2 linked regions of the Microbispora hainanensis genome follow. The protein of the gene in region 2 interacts with the protein of the main gene of each other region in a pairwise test. Links are inferred from orthologs where the notes say so. Each region holds a gene or a part of one and is shown on either strand. Other genes may lie near its edges.

Region 1 (3,998 bases), 2.1 Mb from region 2 along the record:
CGAGGCGAAGGCCCGCGGACCACCACCGGTCGTCCTCCCGACGGCCGCCGGGGCCCGCCCGCACATCCCCACAACAATCGCGAGGCCTGCGCGTGTTCCTCCCTATTCCCGGGACGGGCCGGGTCTCACCCCTAACGTCGCGCGTATATCGGGAAGCCCTTCCGCCCGCGTTGCGTTATCGTCGTAGTCTGCAAGGTGTTGATGGGGACGAGTACCTCCGCATCCGCCCGCACAGCGACCCGGGGACGGTGTGAGCCCGGGGCGGGCCGCGCAGGGAAGATCACCCCGGAGCCGCCGGAAGAAAGGCCGTCCCGGCCGAGTAGAACCGGCAGCGGAGAGGAAAACGAGAGGGCGCCCGGCCAGGCCGGTCGTCAAGAAGGGTGGTACCGCGGAGCCGTTCCCGGCTTCGTCCCTTCACGCCATGTCAGCAGCGCTGTCAGCAGCCCCTGCCAGCTCACCGCGTGGAGGTCCCGCCCGACGATGTCTTCCCACTATTTCCGCTCACTTCCCGCGCAGGTCGACCTGCCGGCCCTCGAGCACGAGGTCCTCGAACGCTGGCGGGACGGGAAGGTCTTCGAGCGCTCGCTGGAGCAGAACGCCGGAGGCCCCACCTGGGTGTTCTACGAGGGCCCGCCGACCGCCAACGGCATGCCCGGCGTCCACCACGTCGAGGCCCGCGTCTTCAAGGACGTCTTCCCCCGCTACAAGTCGATGCGCGGCTACCACGTGCCCCGCAAGGCCGGCTGGGACTGCCACGGCCTGCCCGTCGAGGTCGCCGTCGAGAAGGAACTCGGCCTGTCCGGCAAGCCCGAGATCGAGTCCTACGGCATCGCCGAGTTCAACGCGCGCTGCCGCGAGTCGGTGCTGCGGCACGTGGACGCGTTCGAGGAGATGACCGAGCGGATGGGCTACTGGGTCGACATGTCCCAGGCCTACCGCACGATGGACCCCCAGTATGTCGAGGCCGTCTGGTGGTCGCTCAAGGTCGTCTGGGACAAGGGCCTGCTGTTCCGCGACCACCGGATCACTCCGTACTGCCCGCGCTGCGGCACCGGCCTGTCCGACCACGAGCTCGGCCAGCCCGGCGGCTACGAGACCGTCTCCAGCCCGTCGGTGTACGTGCGGATGCCCGTCCTGTCCGGCCCGCTGGCCGAGATGGGCGCCTCGCTGCTGATCTGGACCACCACCCCTTGGACCCTGGTGTCCAACACCGCGGTCGCCGTGCACCCCGACGTGACGTACGTCGCGGCCCGGCGCGGCGACGAGGTGCTGGTCGTGGCCGAGCCGCTGCTGCGGCGGGTCCTCGGCGAGGACGCCGAGGTGCTGGCCACCTACCAGGGCTCCGAGCTGGAGCACACCGCCTACCAGCGGCCCTTCGACCTGGTCGACATCGAGGGCGCCCACTACGTCGTGCTCGGCACGTACGTCACGGTCGAGGACGGCACCGGCCTGGTCCACCAGGCTCCCGCCTTCGGCGCCGACGACATGGCCGTCTGCAGGCGCTACGGCCTGCCGGTGGTCAACCCGATCGGCCCGGACGGCCGCTTCCTGCCGGACGTGCCGTTCGTGGGCGGCAAGTTCTTCAAGGACGCCGACGAGCCGCTGACCGAGAACCTGCGCGAGCGCGGCCTGCTGTTCCGCGGGGAGCACTTCGAGCACAGCTACCCGCACTGCTGGCGCTGCCACACTCCGCTGCTCTACTACGCGCTGCCGTCCTGGTACATCAGGACCACCGCGATCAAGGACCAGCTCCTCGCCGAGAACGAGCGCACCAACTGGTTCCCCGAGACGATCAAGCACGGCCGCTATGGCGAGTGGCTGCGCAACAACGTCGACTGGGCGCTGTCGCGGTCGCGCTACTGGGGCACCCCGCTGCCGCTGTGGGTCTGCTCGGAGAACGAGGACCACGTCACCTGCGTCGGCTCCCTCAAGGAGCTGGGCGAGCTGGCGGGCCAGGACCTGACCGGCCTCGACCCGCACCGCCCGTACGTCGACGACGTGACCTTCCCGTGCCCGTCGTGTCAGGCGGAGGCCCGGCGCGTGCCCGACGTGATCGACGTCTGGTACGACTCCGGCGCCATGCCGTTCGCCCAGTGGGGCGCGCCGCTGGTCAACAAGGAGGTCTTCGAGAGCTCCTACCCCGGCCAGTTCATCTGCGAGGCGATCGACCAGACCCGCGGCTGGTTCTACTCGATGATGACCGTCGGCACGCTGGTGTTCGGCCGGTCGTCGTACGAGAACGTGCTCTGCCTCGGCCTGATCCTCGCCGAGGACGGCCGCAAGATGAGCAAGCACCTCGGCAACGTCCTGCAGCCGATGCCGCTGATGAACCAGCACGGCGCCGACCCCCTGCGCTGGTACATGGCCACCTCCGGGTCCCCCTGGGCTCCGCGCAGGATCGGCCACGCGGCGCTGGAGGAGATCGTCCGCAAGGTCCTGCTGACCTACTGGAACACCGCGTCGTTCTTCACGCTGTACGCCAACGCCGAGTCGTGGTCCCCGGCCCGGGCGGCCGAGGCCCCGGCGTACGCGGACCGGCCGCTGATCGACCGGTGGGCGCTGGCGGAGCTGCACCGCACGGTGGCCGAGGTCACCGCGTCGATGGAGGAGTTCGACACCGCCCGGGCCGGGCGCCGACTCACCGAGTTCCTGGACGACCTGTCCAACTGGTACGTCCGCCGCTCGCGCCGCCGCTTCTGGTCCGGTGAGGCGTCGGCCTTCGCGACGCTCTACGAGTGCCTGGAGACCGTCACCCGGCTCATGGCCCCGCTCGTGCCGTTCCTCACCGACTATCTGTGGGACGTGCTGCGCGAGCCGGACGCCCCGGCCTCGGTGCACCTGGCCACCTGGCCCGAGGTGAACACCGCGCTGCTCGACCCCGAGCTGTCGGAGCGGATGGCGCTGGTGCGCCGGCTCGTTGAGCTGGGCCGCTCGGCGCGTGCCTCGTCGTCGGTCAAGACCCGCCAGCCGCTCGGCCGTGCCCTGGTCGGCGCTCCCGGCTGGGCCGCGCTCCCCGGCGAGCTGCGCGACCTGATCGCCGACGAGCTCAACGTCCAGCGGCTTGAGGACCTGTCGGGCTTCTCCGCCGACCTGGTGACGTTCACGGTCAAGCCCAACTTCCGCAGCCTCGGCAAGCGGTTCGGCTCGCAGACCAAGCTCGTCGCCGCGGCGGTGTCGAGCGCCGACCCGGCGGAGCTGGCCCGCGCCCTGCGCTCGGGCGGGTCCGCGACGGTCGACGCCGGTGAGCTGGGCACGGTGGAGCTGGGCACGGACGATGTGATCGTCACCGAGCAGCCGAAGTCCGGCTGGGCCGTGGAGACCGGCGCGGTGGACACCGGCACCGGCGAGACCGTGGCGCTCGACCTGGCGATCACCGACGAGCTGCGCCGGGCCGGCCTGGTCCGCGACGTGATCCGGCTCGTCCAGGAGGCCCGCAAGTCCACCGGCCTGTCCATCACCGACCGCATCCACCTGTGGTGGTCGGCCAAGGGCGAGCCGGCCGAGGCGCTGCGCGAGAGCGGCGACGCCGTCGCCGAGGAGGTGCTGGCGGCGAGCATCACCGAGGGCACCCCGGACGAGGACCTGCCGGTGCACGAGGACGCCGACCTCGGCCTGTCCTTCCGCCTCCGCAAAGCCTGATCCCGACGCCGATGGGGGCCGGTCACGCCGACCGGCCCCCATCGTGCATGTACGGCGGCCGGGGGTGCCCCGGCGGCTCCGCTCAGCCGGGCTCGACAATGCGGCGGCGGGTCGCCATGACGACCACCCCGCCCGCGAGGGCGAGGGCGGCCAGCACGGCGGCGAAGATCGTCGAGCCGGTGGTGAGGCCCGCCGCGTCGCTGAGATACCCCGCGGCGACCGGCAGGAGACCGGCGGGTACGTACCCTCCCACATTGAGCGCGGCGTTCGCCTCGGCCAGCCGGGTGGCCGGAACGGCGGCATTCAGCAGCGACAGCCCGGCCAGCTGGCCCATGCCCTGGCCGGCTCCGGCCAGCAGC
Region 2 (3,064 bases):
AAGACCGAGAAGTTCCGCACGTCCTCGGCCGCGGCCCGCAGCACGGTCATGGCGGTCGACGGCGTGGTGGTCTCGAACCCGATGGCCATGAAGACCACCCGGCGGTCCGGCTCGCGGCGGGCGATCTTCAGCGCGTCCAGCGGCGAGTAGACCATGCGGATGTCGGCGCCCTGGGCCGTGGAGTCGAAGAACGATCCCCGCCCGCCCGGCACCCGCATCATGTCCCCGAACGACGTCATGATCACGTCGGGCTGCTCGGCGATGTGGATCGCGTCGTCCACGCGGCCCATCGGGATCACGCAGACCGGGCATCCGGGGCCGTGCACCAGCGTGATCGTCTCGGGCAGGTAGTCCTCCAGCCCGTGCTTGTAGATGGTGTGGGTGTGGCCGCCGCACACCTCCATGAACTTGTAGGTGCGGCCCGGCTCGCACAGGCTCGCGATCCTGGCGGACAGCGCCCGCGCCTTGTCCGCGTCGCGATACTCGTCGACGAAGCGCATGGGTCCTTCACCTCTCTATGGACGAGTCACGCAGCGCCGCCAGCTCGTCCTCGTACGCCTGGCCGATGCCCTCCAGGAACTCCAGCGCGGCCCTGGCCTCGGCCTCGTCGATCTTCGACAGCGCGAAGCCGACGTGGATCAGGACCCAGTCGCCTGGCCGCAGCGGCTGACCGTCCAGCAGGCCGATGTTGACGACCCGCCGCACCCCGCTCACGTCGACCCTGGCGAGGTCAGTCTGACCGGGCGGGATCTCCACGATCTCGCCCGGAATGCCCAGGCACATAGGACACCTCCGCAGTGGCGCCGGGGTCGAGCTGGACGGATTCGAGGACGAGGCTGTCCCCGCCCTCGCTGTCGATGTCGATCCCGCCGCACAGGCCGCAGATCGTGAGCGGGTCGGCGCACAGGGCGGAGTGCCCGCAGCCCCGGCAGATGAGCCGTACGGGCTCGACGACCAGGTCGAGCGCCGCACCCTCGGCGACCGTGCCCGCGGAGGCCAGGCAGAACGCCTGGTCGAGGGCCTGCGGGGCGATGCGCAGCAGCGCGCCCGCCCGCACCCGGGCCCGGCGCACCCGCCTGCCCTTGGCCCGGCGCTCCACGGCCTCGAGCACGGCCTCGGCGATCCCGAACTCGTGCATCAGGGTCACATCCTTCTGATCCGCAGATAGCGCCGGATGTCGGGCAGCGACTGGACGACCAGCGCGGCCACCAGGGCTGCCACCAGCATGAGGACCAGGCGTTTCAGCATTTCCCCAACCCCTTCATCTCCCCGCCTCCTTCGCGAACTCGTGCGTGATGAGTGCGAGCACGAGGTCGGCGGCCTCGGGGACGGCCGCCGCGACCGGCGGGCTCAGGTCCATCCCCGGCGTCACGTCGGCAGGCTCGCAGCCGACGAGCAGGACCCTGCCGCCCCACGGGAGATCGAGCCCGGAGGCCAGGGTGAGCACCGCCTCGGGCGTCATCGCGTGCGCGTCCACGAAGGCCCGCTCCGCGTCCGGGCAGGCCGGCGCCACGACGCTGAGCGTGCCGGGGGCCAGCCCCGACGGCACCGCGTCGACGAGGATCGTGAGGTCGTATCCCGAGGTCAGCTCGTAGGCGAGGTGGATGCCGCGGATGCCGAAGTCGCCGACCCGCACCCCGTCGGGCACCCCGGCGGCGGTGAGGCGGCGGGCGACCGCCACGCCGAAGCCGTCGTCGCCGAGGAAGACGTTCCCCACGCCGGCCACCAGTGTTCTCATGCCGGTCTTCATAGGGGTTCCACCTCGTCCGGCGCGAAATAGAAGAACCGCCGCTGCTCGCGCTGCAGGTCGGAGCCGGGATCGTCCTCCAGCGTGACGGCCAGGTGGCGCACGCCGTCCACATCGAGGAACACCGCCTCGACCAGGGCGGTCCGCCCGGCCAGGAACATGTCCTGCGCGTCGGCGCGGCGGTGGCCCGGCCGCAGCCGCACCCGGCTGCCCCTGGCGATCCGCACCCCGCCCACGGTCACGGACTCGTCGTCGGGCGTCGTCCGCGCGGGGACCTCCAGGTGACGGATGGCGCCGTGGAGCCGTTCGAGCAGCTCCGGCGGCAGGTCGGCGGCCCGTTCGAGGATCTCGGCGGCACGCGGGTCGGTGACCCGCGCCTCCCGCTTCTCCTCCTCGGTCAGGGTCAGCGTGCGCAGCGTGAGCAGCTCGTCGATCTCCGTCGAGTCGAACAGGTCGCCCGGGCTCTCCGGCGCGATGGCCGGGTGGTCGTACAGGATGATCGGCGAGGACAGCACGACGTCGCGGCGGCCGGCCTCGCCCACCAGCACCGGCCAGGTGTTCTCGTTGCGGCACTGCCGCGCCGCCGCCTCGGCCCACATCGGCGGGTCGAGCAGCGAGACGAACGCCCCTCCGCTCACCCCGATCAGCAGGTGGGCGGCGACCAGCGAGCGGCGCAGGGCCTCCTCGCGCGGCGCGTCCGCCCGCTCCCAGTGGGAGGTGTTCTCCACCTCCACCCGCAGCCGCACCAGCCCGTACGGCCCGGGCAGCCGCTCGGCGGAGATCCGCAGCTCCGCGTCGAGCGGCTGGTGCTCGCAGACGATCCGGCCGGTCCGCTCGCCGCCGGGGCCCGCGATGTTCTCGATGACGCGGTCGGCCAGCACCTGGACCTCGATCGTGCAGGGCCTGGCCGTCACGCGGGCCAGGGACACCGTGGTGCGGGCCTCCCGCTCGGTGGCCTCGTCGAAGCTGAGGTAGTCGCGTCCGCCGACGGTCAGCTTCGGGACGGGCCAGTAGCCGTCGTCCTCCTCCCGCTCGACCGTCCTGCTCCTGACGTGCAGGAACCGCAGCCGCACGTCGATCCGGGCGTCTCCGGGGGCCTCGAGAAGGCACTCGGTCGCGCTGCCCGACGGCTCGCCGGGGTAGTTCGGCGGCACGAGCACGCCGAACTGCCAGCGCATGCGGTTCTTGGCCGCCGAGGCGCGATAGGGATAGAGCAGGTAGCCCTCGTACAGCACGGCGTCCGCGACGCGGCGGGCCGCCTCCATCGGCACGGTCACCGTGCTCCCTCCTTCATGCGCGCTTCCTTCAGGAGGGCAT

Evidence for each region.
Region 1: the proteins of OHB01_RS14770 (region 2) and ileS interact in binary tests that used the Escherichia coli proteins (3 or more experiments, as listed by UniProt). The link is inferred for Microbispora hainanensis from one-to-one orthologs.

The regions. Positions count from the first base shown.
Region 1 is NZ_CP108086.1:5,179,538-5,183,535, reverse strand. Bases 150-3,839 are described here. They hold ileS (isoleucine--tRNA ligase), read left to right. Parts: upstream 150-480; coding sequence 481-3,639; downstream 3,640-3,839. Other genes in these bases: OHB01_RS24215 (MFS transporter), read right to left, coding at 3,722-3,839. In the rest of the region: more of OHB01_RS24215, read right to left, coding at 3,840-3,998. UniProt on the Escherichia coli protein: Catalyzes the attachment of isoleucine to tRNA(Ile). As IleRS can inadvertently accommodate and process structurally similar amino acids such as valine, to avoid such errors it has two additional distinct tRNA(Ile)-dependent editing activities.
Region 2 is NZ_CP108086.1:3,120,087-3,123,150, forward strand. The notes cover bases 1-2,756. They hold OHB01_RS14770 (hydrogenase maturation protease), read right to left. Parts: upstream 1,739-2,756; coding sequence 1,262-1,738; downstream 1-1,261. Other genes in these bases: hypD (hydrogenase formation protein HypD), read right to left, coding at 1-500; OHB01_RS14760 (HypC/HybG/HupF family hydrogenase formation chaperone), read right to left, coding at 508-756; OHB01_RS14765 (hydrogenase maturation nickel metallochaperone HypA), read right to left, coding at 731-1,138; OHB01_RS39910 (DUF6893 family small protein), read right to left, coding at 1,144-1,248; OHB01_RS14775 (hypothetical protein), read right to left, coding at 1,747-2,756. In the rest of the region: more of OHB01_RS14775, read right to left, coding at 2,757-3,024; OHB01_RS14780 (DUF6084 family protein), read right to left, coding at 3,021-3,064.